4 regions of the Streptomyces sp. NPDC041135 genome follow, and region 3 is predicted to be linked to each of the others. Evidence: riboswitches for the same ligand, from Rfam matches in the RefSeq annotation. Region 3 holds a riboswitch; each other region holds the start of a gene.
What was found. A riboswitch is a leader RNA that binds a small molecule or an ion and turns the genes downstream of it on or off. The one in region 3 is predicted to bind cyclic di-AMP.

Region 1 (5,220 bases), on a different contig from region 3:
CGCCACCGTCTACAGCAGCCTCGAACCCTGCGCCCGCCGCGCCTCCCGCCCCGCCCCCTGTGCCGACCTCATCCTGCGGGCCGGCGTCCGCCGGGTGGTGACGGCCTGGCGCGAGCCCGGCACGTTCGTGGCGGAGGCCGACGGCACGGGGGTGCTGGCGCGGGCGGGCGCCCGGGTGCTGGTGCTGCCCGGGTTCGAGGACCGGGCGAAGGCCCCGAACGCCCACCTGCCGGGCTGACCGGCGACCCGCCGGCCACCTCCGCGGGCGCCCCGCGGACCGGCCCTGATCAAACCGGTGTGCTCGTGGCCCTGAACATGGCGTACAGTGGAGTCATCGCCGCGGGGTGGAGCAGCTCGGTAGCTCGCTGGGCTCATAACCCAGAGGTCGCAGGTTCAAATCCTGTCCCCGCTACTGATACTCAGGGCCGGAATCCAGTACATGGATTCCGGCCCTGAGTCTTTCCCGCCCCGGCCGCCTCCCGGCCCGCCGCGGGGAGCGTGGTGCGTGTCACACCCGAACGTGGTCATCCGGTCGGCCCACAGCGCTCGCCGCCCCTCGCCGCGCCCACAAACCTGGACGTACGTCGGACACGTGGGAGATCAGCGGTGCGCCCTGGTGAGGTGGAGCAGTACGACCCGTACGCCAGGGCCGGTGACCGGTGCCCCGCAGCCGTCGTTCCCGGCCCCGACCCGGGCCCCGCATCCGTACCGGCGGTCCCGGGGCGCCGCTCGCCGGTCCGGAGGCTGCTGCGGGTCCTGCCCGCCCTGCTGATCGCCGCCGGGGTCCTCTACGACCTGCGGACACCGCAGGGCTTCACCGCCGTCCCCTTCTTCACGGCCGCGCCGCTGGCCGCGGCGCCCCTGTTCTCGCCGCGCCGCACCCTCCTCACCGGGCTCGCCGCGCTCGCCGCCTCCTGCGCGGTGCACGCCGGCCACCGCGCCGGCCCGGACGTCACCACCGTCACCGACGCCGTCACGGTGGCCACGGTCGCCGTCCTGGCCGCCGTCATCAACCGGGTGGTGCGCCGGGGCGACCGGCGGCTGGCGTCCGCCCGCGAGATCGCCGAGGCCGCCCAGCGGGCCGTCCTGCCCGAGCCGGCCGTCCGGATCGGCGGTTTCGACATCGCCGCCTGCTACGAGGCGGCCCAGGCGGACGCGTTCATCGGCGGCGACCTGTACGCGGTGCAGGACACCCCGCACGGCGTCCGGCTGGTGGTGGGGGACGTGCGCGGCAAGGGGATGGGCGCGGTCGCGGCCGTGGCCGTGCTCATCGGGGCGTTCCGGGAGGCCGCCGAGCAGGAGGCCGGCCTGGAGGCGGTGGCGCGGCGGCTGGACCGGGCGCTGGCCCGCGAGGGCGCCCGGCGGGAGGGCGTCGACGCCTTCGAGGGGTTCACCACGGCCGTCCTCGCCGAACTCCCGCACGACGACGCGGTGGTCCGGATCGTCAACCGCGGCCATCCTCCGCCGCTCCTGCTGCACGCCGACGGCCGGCTGCACACCCTGCTCGCCCGTGAACCGGCGCTGCCGCTGGGCCTGGGCGACCTGGGCGCGCCGCCCGACCATGCGACGGAGGCCGCCTTCCCCGCCGGCGCCACGCTGCTGCTCTACACCGACGGCCTGTCCGAGGCCCGCGACGCCCACGGCCGGTTCTACGATCCCGAGCGGCGGCTCGCCGGGCGCACCTTCTCCGGCCCGGCCGCGCTGCTGCACCGCCTCGCGGCGGAGGTCCGGCGGCACTCCGGGGGCGGAACGGCGGACGACATGGCCCTGCTGGCCGTACGGCGGCCGTGACACCCGCGCGGGAACCCGATATCACGTTCGGTGATCCGGTGAGCGCCCTGCGCATCACATCTGAGTCACCATCAACCGGCCTGTGAAACATGAACATCGGGCAACTCGCCCGGTTTTCACCGTTCATGACGGGTAAGTCCGGCCCGGAGAAGCGTAATGATCAAGTCGAACGGCTTGGAATCTGACGGGTGGGTCTATTAACGTTCGATAACGCAGCGCGGTCGTCCCAGCCGTCACAGAAGGCGGCTCCGTGCGCACGCGCCGAATCCCGCAAGGGAACCGGGGAACCACCATTTGGGGTGAATCACGCGGAAGCCGCCGTCGGCCGGTGAGGAGAACTCACCGGGTGGGGGCCGGTATACGCGCGTAGGAGACCTTCCTGCTCCGAACCCGTCAGCTAACCCGGTAGGCGACGGAAGGAAAGGAGCACGCCCGAGTGGCGTCCAACCGGCCTGCCCCGGCAGACCCGTTCGTGCCGAGCCGGCACGACAGCGAGACCTTCGGTTACGGCACCTACCGCACCGACGAGGGCCCGTGGGAGGAGTGGAACCCCACCGAGGAATCCCTCCGCCCGGTGCGCGGCCGGCACCGCGTCGGCAAGCAGCGCGGCGGCGGACTCGCCCGCAGCTCCACGGTCCTGGGCGTCGGTGTCATCGCCGCCGTCGGCGCGGGCGGCATGGCCAGCGCCAACACCGGCAAGCCGCCGGTCTCCATCTCCCTGCCCGACCTGCCCTCCTCCGTCGACTCCCTGCTCGGCGAGGGCCACGGCACCGCCGAGGCCACCACCGCCACGCTCAGCACCGTGGGCACGGCCTCCGCCGACACCGACCCGGGCACCGCGGACGCCGGTGAGGCGCTGCGCAACCGCATCATGGCCCAGGCCGAGCAGCAGCAGGTCCAGGTCGACACCAAGGCCACCGCGGCCGCCGTCGCCGCCGCCGGGAAGCAGGCCGCCACCGCCGCAGCCAAGGCCGAGAAGGAGGCCGCAGCCGCGGCCGCCGACGCCAAGGCCGAGGCGGAGGCCGCCGCCAAGAAGAAGGCCGAGGCCGAGCGCCTGGCGAAGCTGGCCAAGCAGTACACGCTGCCGACGTCGTCGTACACGATCACGTCGACCTTCGGCGAGGCCGGCTCCATGTGGTCCTCCGGCTACCACACCGGCCTGGACTTCGCCGCGCCCACCGGCACCCTCATCAAGGCCATCCACAGCGGCACGGTCACCGAGGCGGGCTGGGCCGGCGCCTACGGCTACCGCACCATCCTCACCCTGGACGACGGCACCGAGCTGTGGTTCTGCCACCAGTCCTCGATCAACGTCAGCGCCGGGCAGAAGGTCGCCACCGGCGAGGTCATCGGCCGGGTCGGCGCCACCGGCAACGTCACCGGCCCGCACCTGCACCTGGAGGTCCACCCCGGCGGCGCCGCCACCGGCATCGACCCGATGGCCTGGCTGCACGGCAAGGGCCTCACCCCCTGAGCCTCCCCCGCCCGGCCTCCGGCCCGACGCTTCCCCGAAGCTCCGGCGGTCCTGACGACAACCCCCCGACGTCAGGGCTGCCGGCCGGCCGCCGGAATGCGACCACCCGCTCCGGGCGTTGACATAAGGCATGACTTCTCTGCGCAAGCTCGGCACGTCCGACCTCGAGGTTTTCCCGCTCGCGCTCGGCGGCAACGTCTTCGGCTGGACCGCCGACGAGACGGCCTCCTTCGCCGTCCTGGACGCCTACACGGCCGCCGGCGGCAACTTCGTCGACACCGCCGACTCCTACTCGGCCTGGGCCGAGGGCAACCGGGGCGGCGAGTCCGAGACCATCATCGGCAAGTGGGTCAAGGCCCGCGGCAACCGCTCCGACGTCGTCATCGCCACCAAGGTCAGCCAGCACCCCGACTTCCAGGGCCTGTCCGCGGCCACCATCAAGGCCGCCGCCGACGCCTCCCTGCGCCGCCTGGACACCGACTACATCGACCTCTACTACACGCACTTCGACAAGCCCGAGGTCCCGGTCGAGGAGATCATCGGCGCGCTGGACGAGCTGGTGAAGGCGGGCAAGGTGCGGCACATCGCCGCCTCCAACATCAGCCCCGAGCGCCTCACCGAGTCCCTGGAGTTCTCCGACCGCGAGGGCCTGGCCCGCTACGTCGCCCTCCAGCCCCACTACAACCTGGTCTCCCGCGACACCTACGAGGGCGCCCTGCGGGACCTGGCCGCCCGCACCGGCCTCGCCGCCGTCCCGTACTTCTCCCTGGCCTCGGGCTTCCTCACCGGCAAGTACCGCCCCGGCACCACCGTCGACAGCGCCCGGGCGGAGGGGGCCGCCAAGCACCTCGGCACCGAGCGCGGGCAGCGGGTCCTCGCCGCCCTGGACGAGATCGCAGCCGCCCGTGACACCGAGGTCGCGACGGTCGCCCTGGCCTGGCTCGCCGCCCAGCCCACGGTGGCGGCGCCGATCGCCTCGGCCCGGACGACCGGCCAGCTCCCGGCGCTGCTCGCGGTGGCGGAGCTGAACCTGACGGACGACGAGATCGGCCGCCTCACCGAGGCATCGGCCTAGGCGAAGCCCGGCCCCGGCCCGGTCACGGGCGGTACGGCTGATACGCCGGGTACGGCTGGTACGCGGGGTACGGCACCGGCAGCGCCGGGCTGCCGTACCCGCCGCGGTACCCGGGGGAGCCGTACCCGTAGCCATGGCCGTACTCGGGGAACCCGTATCCGGGCACCGGGGGACGGGCGGTGAGACCGGCCGCGTACTCCAGGGCGGGCCGCGCGGTCTGCCGGCGCTTCCACAGCTCGGCCAGCAGCTCCCGCTCCCGTACGGCGAAGTGGGACCCGGCCCGCCCCCGCCGTCCCCGGTGCCGCAGGAACGCCAGCGAGGTCGCGTACGCCTCGTACTCCGCCACCGCCCGCCCGGCCGGCCGGCCGCCGTGGTGCCTGGCGTAGTCCCGGGCCAGCCGCCGGGCCTCCATCGACGCCAGCACGAACGGCTCGGCCGGCCGCAGCCAGCCGGCCAGGACGTAGACCGGCAGCTCGGTGCGCACGGTGCGCAGCTCGCGCTGCCGGGTCCCTATGGCGAGCCAGGCCAGCAGGCCGAAAGCGGGCATCATGAAGGCCCCGTAGACGGCGAAGAAGCCGTACTCGCCGAAGGTCGAGGAGCTGTTCCAGAAGGCGTGCAGGCTCACCGCGAGCAGCAGTCCGCCGAGCGGCGGCAGCACGCGCCGGGCGGTGCCGCTCTCCGGGGCGCAGGCCGCGGCGGCGCCGAAGCCGATGCCGGTCAGGACGGTGAACAGCGGGTGCGCGAAGGGGGACATGACGACGCGCACGAAGAAGGTGGCGGCGGTGACGGAGGCGATGCCGTGGCCGCCGGTGAGCTGGTCGGTGCCGAAGGCCGTGCCCAGGTAGAGGATGTTCTCGGTGAACGCGAAGCCGGTCGCGGT
Region 2 (5,220 bases), on a different contig from region 3:
GATCGAGGCCGGCGACCGCGACGAACTGCGGGAGGAACTGGGGGACGTCCTGCTCCAGGTCGTCTTCCACTCCCGGATCGCCGAGGAGGACCCGGACGCGCCCTTCTCGATCGACGACGTGGCCGGCGGCATCGTCACCAAGCTGATCCACCGGCACCCGCACGTCTTCGGCGAGGAGAGCGCCGAGACCCCCGAGGACGTCAAGGAGCACTGGCTGCGCACCAAGGCCGAGGAGAAGCGCCGCGCCTCGGTGACGGACGGCGTGCCGCTCGGCCAGCCCGCCCTGGCCCTCGCCGCCAAGCTCGCCTCCCGCACCCGCACCGCCGCCCTGGAGGTACCGCTGCCGCGGGGGGAGGGCGTCGGCTACGAGCTGCTGGCCCTGGCGATCCGCGCCGAGGCCGAGGGCGTGGACCCGGAGGCGGCCCTGCGGGCGGCGGCACGGGCCTACCGGGACGCCATACGCACGGCGGAAGGCCTGCCCGTCCCCGGCCAGGAGAGGGAGGAGCGGTGACCGGCCGCCCCGCCACCCAGCCCCCCGCGGAGACGGCAGGGCCCCCGGCGGACACGCCAGGCCCCCCGGTCCCCGCCGCCCCGGACCTGTTCACCTGGGAGTTCGCCACCGACCCCTACCCGGCGTACGCCTGGCTGCGCGAGCACGCCCCCGTGCACCGGACCACGCTGCCCAGCGGGGTGGAGGCCTGGCTGGTCACCCGGTACGCCGATGCCCGGCAGGCCCTGGCCGACCAGCGGCTGAGCAAGAACCCCGCGCACCACGACGAGCCCGCGCACGCCAAGGGCAAGACCGGTATCCCGGGGGAGCGCAAGGCCGAGCTGATGACGCATCTGCTGAACATCGACCCGCCGGACCACACCCGGCTGCGGCGGCTGGTCAGCAAGGCGTTCACCCCGCGCAGGGTCGCCGAGTTCGCGCCCCGGGTGCAGCAGCTGACCGACGACCTCATCGACCGGTTCGCCCGGGAGGGCTCCGCCGACCTCATCCACGAGTTCGCGTTCCCGCTGCCCATCTACGCCATCTGCGACCTGCTCGGTGTCCCGGGAGAGGACCAGGACGACTTCCGGGACTGGGCGGGCATGATGATCCGGCACGGGGGCGGACCCCGGGGCGGGGTAGCGCGGTCGGTGAAGAAGATGCGCGGCTACCTCGCCGAGCTCATCCACCGCAAGCGGGAGGCGCTGCCCGCCGACCCGGCCCCCGGCGAGGACCTGATCTCCGCCCTCATCCGGGCCTCCGACCACGGCGAGCACCTCACCGAGAACGAGGCCGCGGCGATGGCCTTCATCCTGCTCTTCGCCGGCTTCGAGACCACCGTCAACCTCATCGGCAACGGCACCTACGCCCTGCTCACCCACCCCGGCGAGCGCGAGCGCCTGCAAGCCTCCCTGGCCCGCGGCGAGCACGGCCTGCTGGAGAGCGGCGTCGAAGAACTGCTGCGCTACGACGGCCCCGTGGAGCTGGCGACCTGGCGCTTCGCCACCCGGCCGCTCACCATCGGCGGGCAGGACATCGCGCCCGGCGATCCCGTCCTCGTCGTCCTCGCTGCCGCCGACCGGGACCCGGAGCGGTTCGCCGGCCCCGACGTCCTGGATCTGGCCCGGCGCGACAACCAGCACCTGGGCTACGGCCACGGCATCCACTACTGCCTGGGCGCGCCGCTCGCCCGCCTGGAGGGCCAGACCGCTCTCGCGACCCTCCTGACCCGCCTGCCCGACCTGCGCCTGGCGGCGGACCCGGCCGAGCTGCGCTGGCGCGGCGGCCTCATCATGCGCGGCCTGCGCACCCTCCCCGTGGAGTTCACACCGCAACGCCCCTGACGACCCGTGAACTCCCCGGCCCTCCCGGCCCTCCCGGGCCGGCGGTGCCACCCCGCCCGTCGCTGCGTGTGGGCACACCCTCATTCCGTGATCTTCACGTGATCTGCGCGGCATTAACTTGTGACAAGTGATCGTCTGCCGATACGTTCACCCATCAGCGCGGCGTCGAGCGTGATCCGCCGCGCTGTTCACCGTTGTCGCGCGAAAGGTCTCCGTATGCTCTCCGGGAACGGTCGTCACCGTCGCCCCCGTCAGGCTCCGGCCCTCCTCGTCGCGGCCGGGGTGACCGGCTCCGCCATCGCCATCCCGCTGCTCGGGGCGGCCTCCGCGAACGCGGCCGACGGCACCACCTGGGACAAGGTGGCCGAGTGCGAGAGCGGCGGCTCCTGGAGCGCGGACACCGGGAACGGGTTCTACGGCGGCCTCCAGATCTCCCCGGGCGACTGGGAGCGCTACGGCGGCCTCGACTACGCCGCCAGCGCGGACGAGGCCAGCCGTTCGCAGCAGATAGCCGTCGCCGAGCGGATCCTGGCCGACCGGGGAACCACCCCCTGGGCCACCTGCGCCCTGCTCTCCGGCCTCACCTCGAACTCTGCGTCGGTGGACGTCGACACGGGCGTCGGCGATTCGGACACATCGGGTTCATCCGGTTCATCGGGATCATCCCATTCGTCCGACTCGTCCGGGTCGTCGGGCTCCCAGGGCTCCGGTGACTCCACCGGCTCGGCGGGCTCGTCCGACTCCACGGGATCGTCGGGTACGTCCGGCTCCCCCGACTCGCCCGCTCTGCCCGATTCGTCCTCGCCCTCACCCTCCGACTCCGCGTCGGACAGCGCCTCGCCGGACGCGAACGCGGGTGGCGATACCGCCGTGGACCACGGCAAGTCGGGCAAGTCGTCCCCTGGGAATTCCGGTTCGGGGTCCGGCGGCTCGCGGCGGGCGGCCGGTTCGGCCACTGCGGCTCCGGAAGCCGGCGACTCGGACAATTCCTGGCAGACCGGCGGCTCTTGGAGCCTGGTCGACACCGGTTCGATCGGCACCGGCCGGCATCGCGGGGTGAGCGCGGACGAAGTGGCGGGCGCGAAGCCCGTCGCCACGTCCTACACCGTCCGCGACGGCGACTCGCTGGTCTCCATCGCCGACTCCCTTGCCGTCGACGGCGGGTGGCACGCGCTCTACGCCGACAACAAGGCGGCCATCGGTGCCGACCCTGACGACATCGCCCCCGGTCAGACCCTGCGTGTTGGTGGCGAAACGGTCGAAAAGTAGAGCCAGTTGACGCCCCATTTAGCGCATGATGTCCGGTTTGGCGAAAGTGTGGGATGAGTCTCAGAAGCCCTGATCGTCTTTGAAATTCCGTCGATCACCTGTCTACGGTCGAAGCCGCTCGTCACCACGAGCCCCGGCCGCCGCAACGCCGAATCCTGCCAGTGGCGGCCCGGGAACAGTCGTCGCGTAATGCGCCGTAGGCAGGAGCGGGGGACCCAAGGTAGGCGCCGGGACCAGCGGTTGACGCTGGAACCGGCTAGGGGTGGAGCCACCCTTCCCGAGACGGGAGGGTGGCCGGGCAACTCAACCGGCCCGAACCCGACAGCTCACCTCGCAGGCGTCGGTGAGGGGATCGATCCATGCTGTTTTCCAGCAAGGGCAAGCACCGCCGTCCGTCCAAGGCCATCCGCGCCGTCGCGCTCGCCGGTGTCACCGGTGCCGCGGTCGCCGCGCCGCTGATGGCGGCCGGCAGCGCCTCCGCCGCCACCGCCTCCGAGTGGGACGCCGTCGCCCAGTGCGAGTCGGGCGGCAACTGGTCCATCAACACCGGCAACGGCTACTACGGCGGTCTGCAGTTCTCCGCCTCCACGTGGGCCGCGTACGGCGGCACGCAGTACGCCGCCACCGCCGACAAGGCCGCCAAGTCGCAGCAGATCGCCGTGGCCGAGAAGGTCCTCGCCGCGCAGGGCAAGGGTGCCTGGCCGGTCTGCGGCACGGGCCTTTCGGGCGCCGCCTACAACGGCTCCACCGCTTCGAGCGGCAGCGGCACCGGCTCCTCCACCCCGTCCACCCCGTCCAGCTCGTCCGCCGGCACGGGTACCACCACCCGTTCGACCGACGACCAGGCCGCCTCGCGCTCCAGCGACCGCCCGGCCGCGAGCAAGACCGTCACCACCCCGACCGGCAAGAAGGTCAAGAAGGGCGACGGCGAGTACAAGGTCGTCACCGGTGACACCCTCAGCTCCATCGCCGCGGACCAGAAGGTCGCCGGTGGCTGGAAGAAGCTGTACGACCTCAACAAGGACATCGTCGAGGACGCGAACCTCATCTACCCGGGTCAGCAGCTGCACCTGAAGTAGGCCGCGTCCGGCACGGCCCGGCGGCGCACAGCCGCCGCCCTGCCCGGCCACAGCGCCCTCACAAGCGCGGCCCCCATACTGGAGGTCCCGTGAGGGTCCCCCCGTCCCCACGGGCTCCCCGCCCCGGTGCGTCGTCCCCCGTACGCACCGGGGCGGGGCTTTTTTTGGCCTCCCTTTGTTCCGTCAGCGAACAATGTGTACGGTCACCTTGTCCACGGGACGGTCGGTCGGCTGCCGGCGCCCCGGAGACGGTTAGGCTCTAGTCGCAAGGCACAGCCGTAAGGCAGACAGCCCCGCACTTCCAGCGTCACATCCAAGAAGGAGATGCTCGTGCCGTCCATCGACGTCGTCGTAGCCCGGGAAATCCTGGACTCCCGAGGCAACCCCACGGTCGAGGTCGAGGTCGGCCTCGACGACGGCAGCACGGGTCGTGCCGCCGTTCCGTCCGGCGCGTCCACCGGCGCCTTCGAGGCCATCGAACTGCGCGACGGTGACTCGAACCGCTACCTGGGCAAGGGTGTCGAGAAGGCCGTCCTCGCCGTCATCGAGCAGATCGGCCCGGAGCTGGTCGGCTACGACGCCACCGAGCAGCGCCTGATCGACCAGGCCATGTTCGACCTGGACGCCACCGACAACAAGGGGTCGCTCGGCGCCAACGCCATCCTCGGCGTCTCGCTCGCCGTCGCCCACGCCGCCTCCGAGGCCAGCGACCTCCCGCTCTTCCGCTACCTGGGCGGCCCGAACGCGCACCTGCTGCCCGTTCCGATGATGAACATCCTGAACGGCGGCTCGCACGCCGACTCCAACGTGGACATCCAGGAGTTCATGATCGCCCCGATCGGCGCGGAGTCCTTCTCCGAGGCGCTGCGCTGGGGCGCCGAGGTCTACCACACGCTGAAGAAGGTCCTGAAGAACAAGGGCCTGTCCACCGGTCTCGGCGACGAGGGCGGCTTCGCCCCGAACCTCGGCTCCAACCGCGAGGCCCTCGACCTCATCCTGGAGGCGATCAAGGAGGCCGGTTACACCCCCGGCGAGCAGA
Region 3 (5,220 bases):
TCCTCCGGTACGGCCGCGTTGAGGTGGTGGCACACCATCAGCATGTCGAGGTGTTCCTCGGCGGTGTTGACGGTGAACGGCCGGGTCGGGTTCGTCGAGCTGGGCAGCACGTGCGGCTCGGAGACGACGGTCATGATGTCCGGGGCGTGGCCGCCGCCGGCGCCCTCCGTGTGGTAGGCGTGGATGCCGCGGCCGCCGATCGCGGCGAGCGTGTCGTCCACGAACCCGGCCTCGTTGAGGGTGTCGGTGTGGATGGCGACCTGGATGCCGGTGCGGTCGGCGACCGTCAGCGCGGCGTCGATGACGGCCGGGGTGGAGCCCCAGTCCTCGTGCAGCTTCAGGCCCAGCGCGCCGCCGCGGATCTGGGAGAGCATGGCTTCGTGCGAGACGGTGTTGCCCTTGCCGAGGAAGCCGATGTTCAGCGGGTAGGCCTCCATCGCCTCCAGCATCCGGGCCAGGTGCCAGGGGCCCGGGGTGACCGTGGTCGCCTTGGAGCCCTCGGCCGGGCCGGTGCCGCCACCGACCAGGGTGGTGATGCCGGAGGCCAGGGCCTCGTCGGCGATCTGCGGGCAGATGAAGTGGACGTGCGCGTCGATCGCGCCGGCCGTGAGGATGCGCCCGTTGCCCGCGATGACCTCGGTCTCCGGGCCGAGGACCAGGTCGGGGTGGACGCCGTCCATGGTGTCGGGGTTGCCGGCCTTGCCGATCCCGGTGATGCGGCCGTCGCGGATGCCGACGTCGGCCTTGACGACGCCCCAGTGGTCGACGACGACGGCCCCGGTGATCACCGTGTCGGGGGTGCCCTCCGCGCGCGTGGCACGCGACTGGCCCATCGACTCCCGGATGACCTTGCCGCCGCCGAAGACCGCCTCCTCCCCGGCGCGTCCGGGCCCGCCGCAGCGGTCCTCCTCGACCTCGATCAGCAGGTCGGTGTCGGCGAGCCGGATGCGGTCGCCGGTGGTGGGGCCGAACAGGTCGGCGTAGGCGGCGCGGGAGATCTCAGGCATCGAGGGCACCTCCGGTCTCGCCGCGCAGCCCGGGCACGACGCGGGCGCCGGTGAGCGGGACGAGTTCGACGTCGACGGGGATGCCCGGCTCGAAGCGCACGGCGGTGCCGGCGGGGACGTTCAGCCGCTTGCCGCGCGCGGCGGAGCGGTCGAACTCCAGGCCGGGGTTGGCCTCGGCGAAGTGGTAGTGGGAGCCGACCTGGACGGGGCGGTCGGCGGCGTTCAGCACGGTCAGCCGGGTGGTCGCGCGGCCCTCGTTGTACACGACCGGGCCGTCGGCGAAGAGGATCTCTCCGGGGATCACGGCGCGCCCCCTCAGACGATCGGGTCGTGGACGGTGACGAGCTTGGTGCCGTCCGGGAAGGTGGCCTCCACCTGCACGTCGTGGATCATCTCCGGCACGCCCTGCATGACGTCGTCCCGGGTGAGGAGCTTGCGGCCCGAGGACATCAGCTCGGCGACGCCGCGGCCGTCGCGGGCGCCCTCGAGGATGTGCGCCGTGATGAGGGCGACCGCTTCCGGGTGGTTGAGCCTGAGCCCGCGGGCCCGGCGCTTCTCGGCCACGTCGGCCGCCACATGGATCAGCAGCCTCTCTTGCTCGTGCGGGGTCAGTTGCACGTCCCACCTCACAGTCCTTGCTCCGGACCGTGCGGGGTCCGGCTGCCGCAGCCACCACGACGGGATAGATGTAACACACAGACAGATTGGGCGATCCCGCTCCATCCGTAAGAGAAAAACCCCTGGTGGCGTGGATCGGCACGCTAGTTCGTCGGAGTTTCGCCGACGTTAACCAGCCCTTGATCCCTTCATGACCACGACATGGCCCCACCCATACCGACCCGGACCGCCGGGCACCGCCCCCAGGGACACCGCCCCCAGGGGCAGCGCCCGGCTCCGGGACACCCCCTCCGACGGCACCGGCCGATCCGCGCGGCTGACGGTCCGGCAGCGGCGCGGCTGTCGACCCGACACTCCGGGCGCGGCCGAAACGCCCCAAACGACGTACCCCCGTACGGAGTAGCGGCAGAACGTTCTTCCAGCCTCCGACGACCGTGCGGGGGTGGTCACCGACCTGGGACGGGAGGTGCGTTCTCCCAGGTCCGGGGCTATGAGCGGCAGTTGACGGTCACTCGGACGTACTAACGTTCACCCGAACGGGTGAGTGGTGAGTAACACCACAAATCCCCGATTCCGTTGGGATTTTCTGACTGGAGTGAGTGAAGATCCCTGACTGACGACAAGACCCCGCCACAACGGCGGGGCGATCCGGGCGGACGCCGAGTCCTGCCGCCGCCCGGGTGCCCGGTCGACAGAAGTGGATCGGCAGGAGTGGAGGACCCAGGCAAGACGGGTCGCCGGAACGGACGTTCGAATCTTTCGACGCCCGGTTCGAGCAGCCCTTGGGGTGAAGCCGCGGCAACGCGGCCGGGCAACTTCGCCAGCCCGAATCCGACAGGTCATCCTTCACAGGCGGCTGACGAAGGGTTGCGCATGACTGCGCTCAATCGTGTCCCGTCGCTGATGGTCCGGGCCGGCACCGCCTCGGCCCTCACCATCGCCGCCGTCGGCGGCTCCATCGTGGTTCCCGGCCTCTCCACCGATGCCTCGGCCGCGACCACCGCGACGAAGGCACTTCAGATCGCGGCCTCCAAGAAGGGTTCCCCCTACCGGTACGGGGCCACCGGACCACGCAGGTTCGACTGCTCCGGGCTGACGCTGTACTCGTTCAAGAAGGCCGGCAAGAAGCTGCCTCGAACGGCCGCCCAGCAGTACAACAAGACGCACCACGTCTCGGCCAAGCACCGCAAGGCCGGGGACCTGGTGTTCTTCCACTCGGGCTCCAGCGTCTACCACGTCGGCATCTACGCCGGTAAGGGCAAGATCTGGCACGCCCCCAGGACCGGGGACGTGGTGAGGCTGCAGAAGATCTGGACCAGGAGCGTCTGGTACGGCCGGGTCAGCTGACCCGTAGCGCGGCGAGGGCGATCCCCTCGTGCGGTCCCCTCGGGCACCGAGGGGACCGTCGGCGCGCTCCACGCCCCCTGGGGCCGGGCCCGCTCCGCCCGCGCCCCACAAGGGCCCTCAGGGCGCCCTCCGGCCGCCGGGCAGACCCTGGGCCCGCTGCTCGCCCGCCGCGGTCACCGGGTGGGCCGGGACGGTCCAGGGCAGCTCGATGAGGACCGTCTTGCCCCCCTCGCGGGTGCGGCGGACCCGCAGCCGCCCGCCCCGCTCCGAGGTGAGCCAGCGGATGATCACCATGCCGCGTCCGTTGTCCTGCTGGACGGCGGCCGGGAGTCTCCTGGGAAGACGCGGATGACTGTCCGTGACGCCGATGCACAGCCGTTCGTCCCGCACCAGGGCGAGGTCGACCGTGAAGGTCGGCGACTGCCCGAAGGTGTGCTGCACGGCGTTGGTGGCGAGTTCCGAGACGATCAGGCGCACCGTGTCGGCCGCCTCCGTGTCCGCCGGCAGTCCCCACTCCGCCAGGGTTCCCACCGCGTACGAGCGGGCCGCGGACACCGAGGCGGGATCGCTCGGCAGAGTGACGGATGCTTCCAGAAGGTCTGCCATGGCGAGGTCGCCCCTTTCCCACGGGACCGCGGTCCGACACGGAGCGGTTGGTTCGAGTACGGTCCCGGACTGGTGCTTCGTCGCCAGACTGTCATCACCCGGCCGGTCACGGGAGCGATCCACCAAGTTATGCATATATCTGTCGCTCAAAGCGGTGAACGCTGCGACGGCAGACCGTATTCGGGCGGCGCATATGGAGTATTGGCGAGTGAGGAGCGGCTCATGCAGAACGGTCCCGCGGTGCGCCGCCGGAAACTGGGCGCCGAACTGCGCGCCCTGCGCACCGGTGCGGGTCTCACGAGCGGGGAGGCGGCCCGGCTCGTGGGCTGGCACCAGTCGAAGGTGAGCCGCGTCGAGACGGGCGCCAGTGGTGTGAAACCGGCCGATGTGCGGTTACTCCTGGACGCCTACGGAGTGCGGGACGCCCAGTTGCGCGAGTTGCTGCTGATGCTGGCGGGCTCGGAGGAGCGCGGGGGACGGCACCACTGGTGGCACGCCTACCGCGGGGTACTGCCGCCCACCTACCGGGACTTCATCAGTCTGGAGTCGCAGGCCAGCCGGATGCGCACCCTGGAGACCACGGTGGTGCCGGGCCTGCTGCAGACGCCCGAGTACGCCCGGGCGGTGACCCGGGCCGCGGTCGAGGGACTGGACGAGGAACGCCTGGACGCGCTGGTGGAAGTGCGGCTGGCCAGGCAGGACGTCCTGCGGTCCGATCCGCCGCTGGAGCTGAGCGCGGTGCTGGACGAGGCGGTGCTGCGGCGCGAGGTGGGCGGCGCCGAGGTGATGGCCCGCCAGCTGGAGCGGCTGACGGAGGCGGCCCGGCTGCCCCAGGTGCGGCTGCAGATCCTGCCGTTCGCGGCCGGCGCCCATGTCGGCCTCACCGGGCCTTTCGTTATCTTCTCATTTCCGAGCACTTCTGATCTGGATGTCGTCGTTCTCGACCAGTTGACGAGTAGCCTCTACCTCGAACGGAAAGAAGACCTCCGGGCTTACTCGGAGGCCTTCACGACCCTTCAGGGCAAAGCCCTTTCGACCGAGGATTCACTGGATTACCTCGCCGCGATAGGTGACGGCGCGTAAGGAGGCACCATGACAGCACTGCCTCGGAACGTCCTTTCCAGTACCGATCTGCCATCGGTGCGCTGGCTGCGCAGCAGCTACAGCACCGGGGCGAACAACTGCGTCGAGACGGCCCGGCCGCACCGCGGCAGCGGGACCGGACTGCTCGCCGTGCGCGACTCCAAGGACCCGGCCGGACCCGCGCTGCTCTTCTCCCCCGAGAGCTGGACGGGCTTCCTCGCCGCGCTCCGCTGACCCGGCCGGCCCACACCCCCGGCCCACACCCCTCGCCTGCGATCAGCGCCCACGCGTGCGACGTACGGCCGTGTCACGCCGACTCATGGCCGTGTCTCGCCGATCACCCGTACCGCGTGTTCGATCTCGGCCCCGGAGAGGTCCGCGCGGGCGGTCAGCCGCAGCCGTGAGATGCCGTCGGGCACGGAAGGAGGACGGAAGCAGCCCACGGCCAGGCCCGCCGTACGGCAGTCGGCCGCCCACCGCACCGCCGCCTCCGGGGACGGCGCGCGCACGGAGACCACCGCGGCGTCCGGAGCCACCGCCTCCAGGCCCGCGGCGGTCA
Region 4 (5,220 bases), on a different contig from region 3:
CGCGCGTGCGACGCGGCCGACGTGGCGCTCACCGTCCTCGGCGGCGGCGAGTCCTCCCGCCTGTACAACCGGCTGGTGCGCCGCGACCGTACGGCCGTCGCGGCCGGGTTCGGCCTGCTGCGGCTGGCGGGCGCGCCCTCGATGGGCTGGCTGGACGTGAAGACCTCCGGGGACGTGGAGGTGCCGGTCATCGAGGCCGCCATCGACGAGGAGCTGGCCCGCTTCGCGGCGGAGGGCCCCACGCCCGAGGAGATGGAGCGCGCGCAGGCCCAGTTGGAGCGCGAGTGGCTGGACCGGCTCGGCACGGTCGCCGGCCGCGCCGACGAACTGTGCCGGTTCGCGGTGCTGTTCGGCGACCCGCAGCTCGCCCTCACCGCCGTCGGGCGCGTGCTGGAGGTGACCCCGGAGGAGGTCCGGCAGGTCGCCGAGGCCAGGCTGCGCCCCGACAACCGCGCGGTCCTCGTCTACGAGCCGAAGACCCCGGAGGCCGTCCAGGACGCCGACGTCCCCGAGGACCCGGAGTCGCAGGCCACCGTGGAGGCCGGCGCCGGCCGGCGCGACAGCGACCACCGCGAGGATGAGGAGACGGCGAAGTGAGCGAGCTTGCCACCATGGAGTTCCACCCGCGGCCGGAGCCCGGCGAGGCCCGGCCCTGGGCCTTTCCGGCCCCTGAGCGCGGGGCGCTGGACAACGGCCTGACGGTGCTGCGATGCCACCGCCCCGGCCAGCAGGTCGTCGCCGTCGAGGTGCTGCTGGACGCGCCCCTGGACGCCGAGCCGACCGGTCTGGACGGCGTCGCCACCATCATGGCGCGGGCCTTCTCGGAGGGCACCGACAAGCACTCCGCCGAGGACTTCGCCGCCGAGCTGGAGCGGGCCGGCGCCACGCTCGACGCGCACGCCGACCACCCCGGTGTCCGGGTCAGCCTGGAGGTCCCGGCCTCCCGCCTGGCCAAGGGCCTCGGGCTGCTCGCCGACGCCCTGCGCGCGCCCGCGTTCGCCGACAGCGAGGTGGAGCGGCTGGTGCGCAACCGCCTCGACGAGATCCCGCACGAGATGGCCAACCCCGCCCGCCGGGCCGCCAAGGAGCTGTCCAAGGAGCTGTTCCCGGCCGCCTCGCGCATGTCCCGCCCGCGCCAGGGCACCGAGGACACGGTCGCCAAGATCGACGCGGCGGCCGTCCGCGCCTTCTACGACCGGCACGTGCGCCCCGCCACGGCCACCGCGGTCGTCGTCGGCGACCTCACCGGCACCGACCTGGACGCGCTGCTCGCCGACACCCTGGGCGCCTGGCGCGGCTCCCCGGCCGAGCCCCGGCCCGTGCCGGCGGTGACCGCCGACGACACCGGCCGCGTGGTCATCGTCGACCGGCCAGGCGCCGTGCAGACGCAGCTGCTCATCGGCCGCGTCGGCGCCGACCGGCACGACCGGGTGTGGCCCGCCCAGGTGCTCGGCACGTACTGCCTCGGCGGCACGCTCACCTCCCGCCTGGACCGCGTGCTGCGCGAGGAGAAGGGCTACACCTACGGCGTCCGCGCCTTCGGGCAGGTGCTGCTCTCCGCCCCGGACGGCTCCGGCGCCTCGATGCTCGCCATCAGCGGCTCGGTGGACACCCCGAACACCGGGCCCGCGCTGCACGACCTGTGGACGGTGCTGCGCACGCTGGCCGCCGACGGTCTCACCGACGCCGAGCGCGACGTCGCCGTGCAGAACCTCGTCGGGGTGGCGCCCCTGAAGTACGAGACGGCCGCCGCGGTCGCCGCGACCCTGGCCGACCAGGTCGAGCAGCATCTGCCCGACGACTTCCAGGCCACGCTGTACCGGCAACTGGCCGCCACGGGCACCGTGGAGGCCACCGCGGCGGTCGTCAACGCCTTCCCCGTGGACCGGCTGGTGACCGTGCTGGTCGGTGACGCCGCCCAGATCAAGGAGCCCGTCGAGGCCCTCGGCATCGGCGACGTCACGGTGGTGGCCGCCGAGTAGCACCGGCAGCGCGCGGGGCCCCGGTGACCTGTGGGTCGCCGGGGCCCCGCTGCTGTCAGATGTCCGGATTGCGGGGGAGGTTGCCTGTCTGCCCTGTGGGATGCGCTACAAAAGCCGGATTCTGTTTGGGATTTGAGAGGCGCTCCCTTTAGTTTCTTCCGGGCTGTCCGTCAGGCAGTGCGCCGCGCCCGCGGCACCGGACAGTCATCGCCGAGTCCCCGTACGGCGCGAGCCAGGGGAGCCGGGGACCCACGCAGTCCCTGGGGTGAATCGGACGCCCGCGCGCGCAGCGAGGGGGTCCGTAGGAGACCTTCCTGCTCCGAACCCGTCAGCTAACCCGGTAGGCGAGAGGGAAGGAAAGGACCAGCCACTTCATGGCGTTCATGTGCGCCTCCGGCAAGCACCGCAGGCCCGGCCGGGTCAAGCGCACCTCCGCGCAGGCAGCGGGCATCGCCGCCCTCACCACCGGCGTCCTCGGCGGCACTCTGGCCGCGGGTCCCGCGCTCGCCGCGGAGAACAGCGTCGAGCAGACCGGTCTGACCCCCGTCATCACCCTCAGCGACTCCGTCGCCGAGCAGATCGACGCGCAGGCCGCCGCCCAGCGCGAGGCCGCCGAGCGGCAGGCGGCCGAGGAGGCCGCGGCCAAGGAGGCCGCCGAGCGGGTCAAGCAGGAGCGCGCGGCCCGGGTCCGTGCCGCCCGCGCGGCCGAGCGCGAGCGCCTCAACGCCTTCGCCGCCCCGATCGCGCACTCCTACGTCTCCACCGGCTACCAGACCGGCGGCTCGCTGTGGTCCTCCGGTTCCCACACCGGCATCGACTTCCACGCCGCGAGCGGCACGGCCGTGCACGCGGTCGGCGTCGGCACGGTCGTCTCCACCGGCTGGGGCGGGGCGTACGGCAACGAGGTCGTGATCAGGATGGCCGACGGCATGTACACCCAGTACGGCCACCTGTCCGTCATCGGCGTCTCGGTCGGCCAGCGGGTCACCCCCGGCCAGCAGATCGGCCTGTCCGGCGCGACCGGCAACACCACCGGCCCGCACCTGCACTTCGAGGCCCGGACGACCCCCGAGTACGGCTCCGACGTCGACCCGGTGGCCTACCTCCGCAAGCACGGCGTGCACGTCTGACGCACCGGGTCACCGACCCGGCCGCACGATCTCGAGGCCCCGGCCGCCAGGCCGGGGCTTTCGCCGTTCCCGGTGCCGGCTGTCCAAAAAATATCCCTGGATTCCGACCCGCCATCGGAAATTCCGGCCTGCTGCAATAGAGTCGCTGAACACACGTCAATCGGCGGCGTACCGCGGCGTTCGGCGGCGTTTCACGGGGATTAAGACGGAGGTCGGTCATGCGTATTCCGGCGCATTCGGTATGCACGGCGATCCGGGACGACATCGTCGCCGGCGTCCACGAGCGCGGCAGCCGCCTCACCGAGGAAGTCCTGGCCCGCCGCTACGGCGTCTCGCGCGTCCCCGTCCGCGAGGCACTGCGCACCCTGGAGGCCGAGGGGTTCGTGGTGACCCGGCGGCACGCGGGCGCGTGCGTGGCCGAACCGACCGAGCAGGAGGCCGCCGACCTGCTGGAGATGCGGATGCTGCTGGAGCCGCTCGGTGCCTCCCGTGCCGCCCAGCGGCGCACCGAGGCCCATCTGAAGGTGCTGCGCGGCCTGGTCAGGCTGGGTCAGGAGCGGGCCCGGCGGGGTACCAGCGAGGACCTGCGATCCCTGGGCGGCTGGTTCCACGAGACGCTCGCCCAGGCCTCCGGCAGCCACGCCCTGACCTCGGTGCTCACCCAGCTGCGGCACAAGATCGCCTGGATGTACACGGTGCAGGCGCCCGCCAGCCCGGCCGAGTCCTGGGCGGAGCACGGCGCCATCGTGGACGCGGTGGCCCGCGGCGACGCGGAGCGCGCGCGGGCGATCACCGCGCTGCACGCCGAGCGGGCCACGGCCGCGCACCGGCTGCGCTTCTCCGCCGGAGCGCACGCCCGGGACCGTGTGAGGACTTCGCAACCTCCCGTAAACATGTCGGGCCCGCGCCTTTAACACGGGCACCGTATACAAAGAGGAGTAATTCGCGGAGGTGTATTTCCGCTGCCCGAATTCCGGCGTGCTCACATCGTCACCGGCATATCTTCCCCGGAAAACGCCGACAGCCGCGCCGCCCCCGGAAAGGGGTGGCGCGGCTGTCGGTGTTCTCGCGGCGGTACGCGGCCGCTCAGACGGTCTCGGGAAGCTCCTCGAGGCCCTCGGCGACCAGTTTGGCCAGCCGGTCGAGGGCGGCGTCCGCGCCCTCGGCCTCGGAGGCCAGCACGATCTCCTCACCGCCCTGGGCGCCCAGGCCCAGGACGGCCAGCATGGACGCCGCGTTGACCGGAGTGCCGCCGGCCTTGGCGATCGTCACCGGGACGCCGGACGCCGTGGCGGCCCGGACGAAGATGGATGCGGGGCGGGCGTGGAGGCCCTCGGCCCAGCCGACGTTGACGCGGCGCTCAGCCATGTGATGCTGCCCTTCAGTGTCTCAGGGTTGTCTAGACCAGTTTCCCATACGGTGGGGCGTGCCCGGTGCGGGCCCTCGTCCGGTACCGGCGGGCCGTCGCACGGCGGCCCCCGTCCGACGTCCGTCACCCACAGACTGCCTCGCGCCGTTGTCGTACGCGAGCCGTACTCTGGGGCCCATGCAGACCCCGGCGGACCGGCAGGACCGGCACGAGTACCCCGCCCACTGGGAGGCGGACGTGGTGCTGCGCGACGGCGGCACCGCGCGCGTCCGGCCCATCACCGCCGCCGACGCCGACCGCCTGGTCAGTTTCTACGAGCAGGTGTCCGACGAGTCGAAGTACTACCGGTTCTTCGCGCCGTACCCGCGGCTGTCCGCCAAGGACGTCCACCGCTTCACGCACCACGACTTCGTGGACCGGGTGGGACTCGCGGCCACCGTCGGCGGCGAGTTCATCGCCACCGTGCGCTACGACCGCATCGGCGCCGACGGCATGGCCGCCTCCGCGCCCGCCGACGAGGCCGAGGTGGCCTTCCTGGTCCAGGACGCGCACCAGGGGCGCGGGGTCGCCTCCGCCCTGCTGGAGCACATCGCGGCGGTCGCGCGGGAGCGCGGCATCCGCCGGTTCGCGGCCGAGGTGCTGCCCGCCAACACCAAGATGATCAAGGTCTTCACGGACGCCGGGTACACCCAGCGGCGCAGCTTCGAGGACGGCGTCGTACGCCTGGAGTTCGGTCTGG

Region 1: linked by a shared signal. The riboswitch ahead of ACZ6CZ_RS21360 (M23 family metallopeptidase) and the one ahead of ACZ6CZ_RS15300 (C40 family peptidase) in region 3 are both predicted to bind cyclic di-AMP.
Region 2: linked by a shared signal. The riboswitch ahead of ACZ6CZ_RS16185 (transglycosylase family protein) and the one ahead of ACZ6CZ_RS15300 (C40 family peptidase) in region 3 are both predicted to bind cyclic di-AMP.
Region 4: linked by a shared signal. The riboswitch ahead of ACZ6CZ_RS08880 (M23 family metallopeptidase) and the one ahead of ACZ6CZ_RS15300 (C40 family peptidase) in region 3 are both predicted to bind cyclic di-AMP.

Annotation. Positions count from the first base shown of each region.
Region 1 covers NZ_JBVIYZ010000008.1:305,413-310,632, forward strand. The annotation lists gene ACZ6CZ_RS21345 (dihydrofolate reductase family protein) at 1-238, shown strand, start outside; tRNA gene ACZ6CZ_RS21350 (tRNA-Met) at 339-412, shown strand; gene ACZ6CZ_RS21355 (PP2C family protein-serine/threonine phosphatase) at 607-1,791, shown strand; cyclic di-AMP (ydaO/yuaA leader) riboswitch at 2,041-2,218, shown strand; gene ACZ6CZ_RS21360 (M23 family metallopeptidase) at 2,228-3,265, shown strand; gene ACZ6CZ_RS21365 (aldo/keto reductase) at 3,396-4,340, shown strand; gene ACZ6CZ_RS21370 (PrsW family intramembrane metalloprotease) at 4,363-5,220, opposite strand, start outside.
Region 2 covers NZ_JBVIYZ010000006.1:87,036-92,255, reverse strand. The annotation lists gene ACZ6CZ_RS16200 (nucleoside triphosphate pyrophosphohydrolase) at 1-511, shown strand, start outside; gene ACZ6CZ_RS16195 (cytochrome P450 family protein) at 508-1,833, shown strand; gene ACZ6CZ_RS16190 (transglycosylase family protein) at 2,050-3,102, shown strand; cyclic di-AMP (ydaO/yuaA leader) riboswitch at 3,285-3,457, shown strand; gene ACZ6CZ_RS16185 (transglycosylase family protein) at 3,462-4,181, shown strand; gene eno (phosphopyruvate hydratase) at 4,512-5,220, shown strand, end outside.
Region 3 covers NZ_JBVIYZ010000005.1:381,149-386,368, forward strand. The annotation lists gene ACZ6CZ_RS15285 (urease subunit alpha) at 1-1,007, opposite strand, end outside; gene ACZ6CZ_RS15290 (urease subunit beta) at 1,000-1,311, opposite strand; gene ACZ6CZ_RS15295 (urease subunit gamma) at 1,323-1,625, opposite strand; cyclic di-AMP (ydaO/yuaA leader) riboswitch at 2,297-2,495, shown strand; gene ACZ6CZ_RS15300 (C40 family peptidase) at 2,499-2,972, shown strand; gene ACZ6CZ_RS15305 (ATP-binding protein) at 3,090-3,578, opposite strand; gene ACZ6CZ_RS15310 (helix-turn-helix domain-containing protein) at 3,801-4,661, shown strand; gene ACZ6CZ_RS15315 (DUF397 domain-containing protein) at 4,671-4,895, shown strand; gene ACZ6CZ_RS15320 (8-amino-7-oxononanoate synthase) at 4,979-5,220, opposite strand, start outside.
Region 4 covers NZ_JBVIYZ010000003.1:128,430-133,649, forward strand. The annotation lists gene ACZ6CZ_RS08870 (M16 family metallopeptidase) at 1-597, shown strand, start outside; gene ACZ6CZ_RS08875 (M16 family metallopeptidase) at 594-1,982, shown strand; cyclic di-AMP (ydaO/yuaA leader) riboswitch at 2,181-2,344, shown strand; gene ACZ6CZ_RS08880 (M23 family metallopeptidase) at 2,357-3,112, shown strand; gene ACZ6CZ_RS08885 (GntR family transcriptional regulator) at 3,331-4,026, shown strand; gene ACZ6CZ_RS08890 (HPr family phosphocarrier protein) at 4,199-4,480, opposite strand; gene ACZ6CZ_RS08895 (bifunctional acetate--CoA ligase family protein/GNAT family N-acetyltransferase) at 4,659-5,220, shown strand, end outside.